One region of the Dyadobacter sp. HNCC25DJ186 genome, then DNA from elsewhere that is predicted to be linked to it. Evidence: riboswitches for the same ligand, from Rfam matches in the RefSeq annotation. Region 1 holds a riboswitch; each other region holds the start of a gene.
What was found. A riboswitch is a leader RNA that binds a small molecule or an ion and turns the genes downstream of it on or off. The one in region 1 is predicted to bind cobalamin.

Region 2: linked by a shared signal. The riboswitch ahead of AC1XUO_RS05630 (TonB-dependent receptor domain-containing protein) and the one ahead of AC1XUO_RS16675 (ABC transporter substrate-binding protein) in region 1 are both predicted to bind cobalamin.
Region 3: linked by a shared signal. The riboswitch ahead of AC1XUO_RS17785 (TonB-dependent receptor plug domain-containing protein) and the one ahead of AC1XUO_RS16675 (ABC transporter substrate-binding protein) in region 1 are both predicted to bind cobalamin.

What each region holds. Positions count from the first base shown of each region.
Region 1 covers NZ_JBXHAS010000005.1:163,629-166,912, forward strand. Annotated here, with positions in the region: gene cbiB (adenosylcobinamide-phosphate synthase CbiB) at 1-767, shown strand, start outside; gene AC1XUO_RS16670 (AAA family ATPase) at 777-1,334, shown strand; cobalamin riboswitch at 1,375-1,661, shown strand; gene AC1XUO_RS16675 (ABC transporter substrate-binding protein) at 1,692-2,933, shown strand; gene AC1XUO_RS16680 (FecCD family ABC transporter permease) at 2,997-3,284, shown strand, end outside.
Region 2 covers NZ_JBXHAS010000002.1:170,356-173,639, forward strand. Annotated here, with positions in the region: gene AC1XUO_RS05620 (glycosyl transferase) at 1-433, opposite strand, end outside; gene AC1XUO_RS05625 (methyltransferase, TIGR04325 family) at 615-1,403, shown strand; cobalamin riboswitch at 1,609-1,742, shown strand; gene AC1XUO_RS05630 (TonB-dependent receptor domain-containing protein) at 1,923-3,284, shown strand, end outside.
Region 3 covers NZ_JBXHAS010000005.1:400,474-403,757, reverse strand. Annotated here, with positions in the region: gene AC1XUO_RS17785 (TonB-dependent receptor plug domain-containing protein) at 1-1,582, opposite strand, end outside; cobalamin riboswitch at 1,641-1,843, opposite strand; gene AC1XUO_RS17780 (DMT family transporter) at 1,937-2,899, shown strand; gene AC1XUO_RS17775 (glyoxalase superfamily protein) at 2,934-3,284, opposite strand, start outside.

The DNA.
Region 1 (3,284 bases):
TTTGTCTGCTCACATTTATCTTTTTTTATTTTTTAAACGAAATACTCTTACATATCAACATTTGGCTTTTTATAACGATCAATAGCATTTGGGTCTGGTATGGTTTAGCGAATAATGCATTGATCACAGAAGGACGAAATGTATTTTTAGTTTTGGAAAAAGAAGGTTTGGAAGCAGGCAGAAAACAATTATCCCGCATCGTCGGCCGGGATACTTCACAATTAAGCGCACAGCAAATCCGTGTAGCCGTATTTGAAACCATGTCGGAAAACCTGAGCGACGGTGTCATCGCGCCCTTATTATTCTACGCGATCGGCGGCGTTCCGGCTATGATGGTTTATAAAATGATTAACACCATGGATTCCATGATTGGTTACCGGAGTGATAAGTATGAACAATTTGGAAAGTTTGCTGCTCGCCTGGATGATGTTGCGAATTTTATTCCGGCACGTATCACGGCGTTATTAATGATTATTGTAACATCCAGTTCACGCGGTTTAAAATTTGTGTTTAAATATGGCAACAAACATAAAAGTCCAAATTCCGGTTACCCCGAATCTGCCCTGGCAGGAATTCTGGATTGTCGTTTCGGCGGTCCAAATGTGTATCATGGGAAGTGGGTTGATAAACCTTTTATCGGAGAGAATGATCGGACAATAAAACCGGAAGAGGTCCGAAGCGTTATTTCGATCAATCATAAAAGTTGTTTTTTAATGGTTGTTATGATCATTATAGCATTTTCTTTCGTCGGAAATAATATTTGGTGAATTAACCCTATGAATGCAATTGTCATCTCCGGCGGTCCGGGATCAGGAAAAACTACGCTGTTAAATGCCTTAAAAACTCAGGGTTTTAATTGTTCTGACGAAATTTCTCGTCAGCTCATTCAGGAACAGGTTATTTTAGAAACAGAAAATTTACCATGGAAAAATCTTTCCTCCTTTGCAGAACTGGCATTGGCGCGTATGGTTGACGAATACAAAAAATCGTTATCCGTCACAGGTTTTACGTTTTTCGACAGAGCTATTCCTGATATTGTAGCTTACCTGAAAGTTGGAAATTTAGAGGTAAAAACTCAATACCATAACGCAATTAAAAACTATCCTTATCATCCCAATATTTTCATGGCTCCGCCCTGGGAAACCATTTACATTAACGACGACGAACGCTGGCAAACCTTTGAAGAAGCCAGGGAAATTTATCAGATGCTGACCGAAACGTATCAGTCTGCCGGATATTCAATCATAGAACTACCATATTGCAGTGTCGATAAAAGAGTAAATTTCATTTTGGAAAAATTGACCCAAAACAAAGCCATTCAGACACTCCGCTAGAATTATTCCGGCCAAATCACAATCACGACGCAAATCTTAGTAGTTTTGCACCCATCAGGGTAGTATTCCGGATTTAAAAAAATCAGGTTACTTTAAAAGGGAATACCGGTGAAAGTCCGGAACAGTCTCCGCTGCTGTAAGTTCATAAAAACATTCATGGCAAAAGCCACTGGGGCAATGATTGAATGAGTGAATGATAGAATGAGTGAATAATGGCTAATTGCAACACATTCTCTCACTCCAACATTCTATCATTCAAAATTAAACTGGGAAGGCGTCAGAGGGAATGGAACGAGTCAGAAGACCTGCCTTTTCACTTAACACGCAACGCTTTCGGAAGAAAGGCTTGCAGCACAAATGACACAAAAACAGAAAACCTCCTTTCAGGAAGTTCGCTATGACTATGCGCGACTTTCTCATTTCAGTAAAACTGCCCGTTTCGTGGCATTGTTTTTCGCGACATTACTATTTCTTACAAGCTGCGGCACCTCTTCAAACCTGACCGAAAGCGCAGAAACGGCTTCTTCCGGGAAAGATTATTTTTCCGAGAAAATCCAGATTCATCATGCTAAGGGCTTCACGATTGAATATCACGACAATTATAAGGTAATCAATGTTTTAAGTCCTTTTGAAAAAAGCACGGATACGGCCAGGTATGTTTTATTGCAGCGCGGCACCAAAAAGCCGAAGGGTTATGCCAACAGTCAATTTATCGAAATCCCCATTCGCAGCCTCGTTGCGATGTCGTCCATGCATGTCGGTTTGGTGGGACTTTTGGGTGAAGAGAAAATCGTAACCGGACTTGGTAACCTGAAATATGTCTCGAATCCTGAAATTATCAAAAAAATTGAGGCTGGCAAAATGGCCGAAGTTGGAAAAGACCAGGGATTGAATGAGGAAAAACTGATCACCATGCATCCTGATTTGGTGATGACAACCGGAAGTCCGGTTTCAAAAATGGAAAGATATACCACTTTGAACGCAGCAGGAATTCCTGTATTGATTAATTCAGAATGGGTAGAAACAACGCCATTAGGCCGTGCTGAATGGGTAAAACTTTTAGCCGCACTGCTAAACAGGGAAGATTTTGTCAATAAGAAATTTGCCAAAATGGAAGAAGAATACAAACGTCTTGCGGTTTTATCTCAAAAGGTGAAAGCAAAACCGAGCATCATTACCGGTATGAATTCCAAAGATTCATGGTTTGTTCCGAATGGGAATAGTTATATGGCACAGTTTTTCCGGGACGCAGGCGCTGATTACCATTGGAATAATACCAAAGCAACGGGTAGTTTAGCGCTTAATTTTGAGGCTGTATATCCTATTGCATTGACTGCTGACTATTGGCTGAATGTGGGAATCAGTAACTACGACAACAAGAAGGAAATCCTGGCGAAGGATTCTCGTTACACGGATTTCAAAGCCTATAAAACCGGACAGATTTACAGTTATAACAAACGTGTAAACAGTCGCGGCTCGAATGACTATTGGGAATCGGGCGCTGTAAATCCGCAGATTGTTTTGGCAGATCTGATCAAAATTTTACATCCGGAATTACTTCCTGAACATGAGTTGGTTTATTATAAGCAGGTGAAATAGGTTGTCGGCGGTCAGCTTTCGGCTATTGCTACTAAAACATCTCAGCTGATTTAAACATTGATTATGCAACTTGTTTCTCAATCCTCTTCCAATTTCCGGCGACTGATCATTATTGGTTTGTCGGTTTTGGCTGTGCTATTTTTTATGCTGGATATCATGCTGGGATCGGTGAGTATACCTTTCGGAGAAGTGGTGAGAATTGTCTTTTCAGGAGAATCGGATACGACTGCCTGGTTGTTTATTATCGAAAAAATACGATTACCAAAAGCGATTACGGCCATTCTGGTAGGCTGCGGATTATCCGTCAGCGGTTTGCAAATGCAGACTTTGTTTAGAAATCCACTGGCCGGT
Region 2 (3,284 bases), on a different contig from region 1:
AGTAAATGCCACTTAATTCAGACTGATCATATTCCTGACTATACCGGTGGCTCGTAATCAGAACAGCATTATCTCCCATCTCATCGGTTAAAACTTTTGGATCAGAGAAAAACAATAAATCTGCGTCAAGATAAGTACAATGGTCTAGCTCATACTTGTGGATACAGTGCCAGACCGTAGACGACGTACATGTCCAGCAATATTCACCCTGTGTGCGACCTTCTTTTACAGAAAGCAATTCCTGCGTTTCAAATTCTTCCAAAGAAATGACGATAACATTGGAAAGATTCAGGCGCGTTAATATTTCACGGCTTTGCTCGTCGAAAGCAAATATATATAGTTGAAAATCAGAGGTTTGTTTTAATAACGAATAATACATCGCCAGACCTCGTGAAAGATATAACGAATTGAAAAGTGTGCAAAAATTCTGCATGTAATCAAAAAATAGAGACGCGGGTTATAACGTAAACACAAATATTACTGAATAATATTTATGGAGTTATTTAAATTTTACCAAATCAAAAATTTAATTTTAGACGGGTATTTTTGTAACCGCATGAGTATATTACTACATAAATAAAATCCTAACTTGCGCTGCACTTTAATTTGGTGATATGTCATTGTTCAAGCTGAAAAAGAAGGAAAAAAATAGATATGGCTGGTTCGGAAATTATAAGAGCTGGGAAGAGCTTGTCGCGCGTTCGGGCGGGTATGAGTCTGATAATATTCTGGAAATTACAAAAGATTCACTGCTGAAAATTAAGAATGGTCAGGCGGTATATGAGCGTGACTCCGTGCTGTTTGACAAGAAACTCTATCCGTACTCCATTATTTCAACATTGCTGTTCGCTGCTATCGAATGTGGAGGGGAGTTAAATATTATTGATTTCGGAGGTTCGCTGGGAAGTACCTATTATCAGGTAAGAGATATTATTCCTCCTTCGGTGCAAATTCACTGGAGTGTTGTTGAGCAAAAGGAATACGTAAAGTGCGGGCAAGAGCTGTTTCAGGACGACGTATTGAAATTTCACTTTGATATCGCTGAAAGTATGGCTGACACAAAGGCTGATATTTTATTGCTTTCCAGTGTTGTTCAATATCTGGAAAAACCGCATGATTTCCTTAATGAAATTAAAACTTACGATTTTAAATACATTCTTTTCGATCGGACATCTTTCATCAAAAACGACCAGCCGGACCGGTTGACACTTCAAATCGTTCCGCCCGATATTTATAAGGCTGAGTATCCGGCCTGGTTTTTCAACGAAAAAAAATTGCTTGAACATTTTACGGATTACGAAGTAAAGGTTGAATTTGAGTCCTATGTTCCCGGCGAGCAGGATATTGAAATCGATGGTGTAAAAGCCGGATATGATAAAGGATTTTTTCTGGTCAAAAAGTAAATTCCCCATTAGAAGTTCTGGAAAATTCATTTGTAAAAAACTTAAAAAGACTAAAAACCAGGAAATGTATTCTTCTTTTAATCCTATTTAAGTGATTGGTACGGAATTTTCTAAGCGGTTACTCGTTCAAGAAAACTCTCCAACATTCGTTATCGCATTTAAGTTAATTATTTCGAATAAATAGCCTATTTTTGTCCGGTAAGAAGTTTCTTGTGTCGTTGTTGTTCATTAAGATTTTGCTAATAAGGGGAACCGTGTGTGATTCACGGACTGTCGCGCAACTGTAAGTAACATTTAAAATGTTATAAGTCAGATACCTTTTTATGATGATACTTCCGCGCAGGAGTTAGTCAGGTTTTGGTATTTCTTCATTCAAATATGTACTGAACGTACATTTTGGTTTATTGATTATTTGTTTCCTGCCTTATTTTCTCTCCTGTGTTCGCGTTTTTGGCAATGTATTATGACAAATCTGAACATACTCAATATCAAAGTTGTAAATAATTTATTTGTGTATAAATGAAAATTAAACTTTTCCTTTTTTTACTTGCTGTTTTATCTTTCTCTGAGGTGTATGGTCAATTTGTTATTAAGGGAAAAGTCAGGGATACGACGAGCGGCCAGCCTTTACCGGGAGTCAGCGTAAGTATCAATGAATCTACCGGAAGCATAACTGATTCCAACGGACTTTTTGAGATACAATCGGATCAGAAAATAGATGCACTGAAAGTAAGTCATCTAGGTTATGCAACACAGGTTTTATACATTTCAGACTCTGGTCCGTTCGTTGAAATTTCCCTGTCGGAATCTGCCGGACAGGATCTGGATGAAGTGAAAATTTCTTCCAAATATTATAAAGAGTATAATCTCAATACAGTTTCCAGCGCGCTCAGATTACAGAGTCCGCTGATCAACCTTTCTCAAAATATTCAGGAAATCGGCAGTGAAGTGTTGTATGACCAGGCGGTTTTCAATATGACCGACGGCGTGACACGGAATGTGAGCGGGGTGATCCGACAGGAAGTTTCAAACAATCTGGGGCCGTATATGTTTATGCGCGGCGGGATGGTTTCCACGCTTCGGAACGGCATCGACCTGACACCAATTTATAGAGGCCCGGTTCCTGAAGATGCCGCGATTATTGACCGCGTTGAGTTTATCAAAGGCCCATCCGGATTTATGAATAACATCGGCGATCCTGCCGGAACTTTTAATGTCATGACCAAACAACCAACCGGTGGGCGACATTATTCAATCAACGCGATGCTTGGCAGTTGGGATTTTTTCAGAGCTTCTGCTGATCTGGACGGTTTGCTGGATAAAAAAGGGAAGCTCCAATACCGGCTGAATGTGATGGCCATGCGCGCTAATTCTTTCGTGAACACAGATTTTAATAAACGCTTGCTCGTCGCACCGGTGATCAAATATGTGATCAGTGATAAAACAACGGTATCGGTTGAATACATGTTACAAAAATTCAGCTATGCGCTAATGAGCCCGATCGTGATGGCGCCGAACAGTTTTGGGAGTTTGCCCAACGATTTCACGATTAATGAAAAAAGCCTGGATCCTTTTAAGGTATCTGACCATACCGGTTTTTTGACTTTTACACACAGTTTCAATAAAAATTGGAGTGCAACGGCGCGTGGATCTTTTATGCGGAATCAGTTGGAGGGAATTTACATGTGGGTGACCGGCGTTAACATTGCTAATCCCAATATCCTGCTGCGAAATCCCAAATATGACCTGAACCGCGCTACTGTTTTTTCCCAGCAGGTGTTTGTGAACGGAAGGGTAAAAACGGGCAGCATGGATCACCAGATATTAGCTGGTATCGATGTAAATCAGAAAAAATTTATCGCAGATAGTTACGTTTCCTAC
Region 3 (3,284 bases), 240 kb from region 1:
AAATTTTTTCCTGTGAAGTATTTGTCAGCATGTAGTTCACTGTACTTCCAAATTTCCAATACTCCCAAGTTCCTTTCCAGCCAAATTGCGCTTCAATACCACGGGCTATGACTAATTGTAAATTCTCGACACGAAAATTGCTTGTCGGATTCCAATAAAGCCAGTTGTCAATCCGGTTGTGATAAACACTTAAATTTGCGGAAAAGCTTTGATTTTTATTAAAAGCATAAACCGCTTCTGCACCGAGTTCTTTATTAAATCCGTTTTCAGGTTTGATATCCGGATTTCCCAAATCCTTCCAATAACGCTCGTTTAACGTTGGAACGCGATAACTTCTGCCAAGCGAACCTCTTAATTTTATGGTGTAAGGACGGTTTTGTGTAAGCCGATATTCCGCTCCCAGGGATGGCGTGAACGGTGGATTGTAACCGGTTACAAATGCCTGTCTCAGATTAGCGGAAATCAACAGTTGCGAAGTTGCCTGCCAACGTGTCAATACAAAAACATCACCGCGATTTTCTGTGATTACAGGCCGCTCGTAGTTTTCAACTTGTGTTTTATAATGCGTAAATTCTCCGCCTGTCTGTATTTGAAAGGTGTTGCCTGACTTTCCGATTTTCCAATCAAATGTGCGTTCCGCACGAACTCCATAGCGGTCCGTGACAGCATGATCCAGTTTTGAATAATCACCGACGGCATAATCAATAATATCCCGTATCCAGGAAGTTCGCACCGTCCACCCTTCAAATTGATAACGAAGCATCGATCTGGACGATTTGATTCTAGTCATTTGTCGCCCGGCAAGGTTTTCAGGATTTGTGGTCAGTTTATTATCCGTTACCCAGACGTGCCCAGACAATTCATGTTCGTTTTTTGTAAAAAATAAATCCTGAACCAAACCCTTTTGGAAAGTTGTAGCAGGACTTATTGCTTCACCGTTCCGCTCAGGATGGCGATAATCATTATTCATGCTTCCATCGTAGGCAGCCGTTTTTCCTGAAAAATTCCAGTTGTTATTAAGGCGTGTTCCATACTTAATCGTCGCCTGTGTCTGACTGTTGCGAAAACTTTCCTGTTGCCGTCCAATCATAACCTGTAAACCTGCCTGAGGTTTCAAACTTCCCAGCAGAATACTTCCACCAACAGCATCGGTTCCGACCACGCTTGCCGAAGCGCCATACTGAACGGATAATTGGTCAAATCCTGCGACTGGGATGGTTGAAAAATCAGTTTGTCCTAACGTTGGAAGATTGATATTTAGTCCATTCCAAAGTACAGCGGTATGGTTAGGTGATGTTCCCCGGAATGCAACCGTGGATAATTGTCCCGGGCCGTAATTTTTAAAAATGACTGCCGTATTTAAAGAAAGTAAGTCAGCGATATTCCTGAAACGAAATTGTTCAAGCGTGATCGAATCAATCTTTTGAATTTTTAATCCGCTCATAAACCTTTCCGGCGCGAAGCCATATACAGTCATTGGCGACAAAGAAATCGAGTCATTTTGGGCAACAGCATTCTCATTCACTGCCAAAAACGACAGCGTTGCAAGAAACAGACAACGAAAATTTTGTCTGTCAAACACCTGAAAAGTATAAATAAATCATAACAAACAGTTTTGTGATTTTTCCTCCGAAAATCAAAACGTTGAATTATTTCTGGCAGGTCTCCTGGCTCGTTTTATTGATCAAATACCTTCCCGTTTGAACAGTGGTAGTGCAGATTCAGATCAATTTTTTTTAAAAACTCACAGTTGCGGGGACAGCTCCCGTTTTTCGCGGGATTCCCTTTTAAGCCGTTCCGTAGCGGTTAACTAACTTCTGGCACCAAAAACTTTACAAAGGTAAGTAATTAATGCGGCGCGAACACACTCTTGGCATGAAGTAAAAGTCGCCTTACAAATTTGGATGTCTTATCTTTGTACAAAATTTTGATCATCTTGTTGACCCGCACCGCAAATCGTTTAGTAATTTCCGCACCACAAAAAGGGATTCTTTTGATGCTGGGTGCTTCCTTTTTCTTCGCGCTGATGTCAGCTATTTCAAAATGGCTGAGCAAAGATTTTCATATTGTTCAACTCGTATTTTTCAGAAATATAATCGGCGTATTATTCATTGGCGCCAGTATTTTGCAACGGCCAATGATCCAAAAAGGTGGAAAACTCCGCCTGCTGATATTCAGAGGCGTAGTCGGAACGCTTTCTCTGTACCTACTTTTTTATGCCATCAAAACACTTGGTCTGGGAAGGGCGTCGACTTACCAGTATACCTATCCGATTTTTCTCGCCTTTCTTTCGTGGCTCTTTCTTGGAGAAAAATTGAGGACAAAAGAGTGGATAGCGATCTTGCTTGGTTTTGGTGGGATATTATTTGTATTCCGGCCCGATTTATCGATGTCTTGGAGAAATCATATTATCGGTTTGGGAAACGCACTGCTGACCGCTGTTGCTTATCTGGCCATTCGCCAGCTCGGACAGGTCTATGATACGCGGGCAATTGTTTTATCATTTATGCTCAGCGGTATAGTACTACCTATTTTCTCCATGATTATCGGGACCTATTTTCCACACGAAGGCCTGGATTTTCTGATTGGTACTTTCCGATGGCCGTCTACATTGGCGCATTGGTTGGGATTTCTTGCTTTGGGAATCACAGCGATGATCGGACAAATTATGATGACACAATCATTCACTTTCGACAAAGCCGGCCGGATAGCGGCAGTAGGTTATTCCAATATTTTGTTCGCCTTGTTTTTTGGGCTTTGGCTGGGAGAAGCAATTCCTACCATTCCTATGATCATCGGTATGCTGTTAATTATTGGCGGAGGCTTGCTGGTTTCGCTTTCAAAGGATAAAACAAAAAATAAACCCGCCACGAATACACAAATTTTCACGAATGATTAGTGGAAATTCGTGCATTCGTGGCTTGAAAAATTTATCATTTCGATTCGTTGAAAAGCAATTTATTTCCAAACGGATCAATAACTTCCATCGTTTTTGCATTCCACGGTGCATCCTCCAATCCGGGACGATTGAACCGGTAGTTCATTTCCAGTAATTCCTGGTGAAATTCTGCCAGTCCGGTACATTCAATAAAAACTTTGCTGCCAGGTGTGCAATCACCATGATGTTCTGTCAAATGCAGGACTATTCCATCCCTTGATACCTGAAGATAGAGCGGAAAATTATCACCAAACCGATGCGTCCAGTCAATAGTAAAGCCGAGCCAATCCACGTAAAACTCCGAAGCTTTGGCTTCATCAAAAATTCGTATTAGTGGAATAACTTT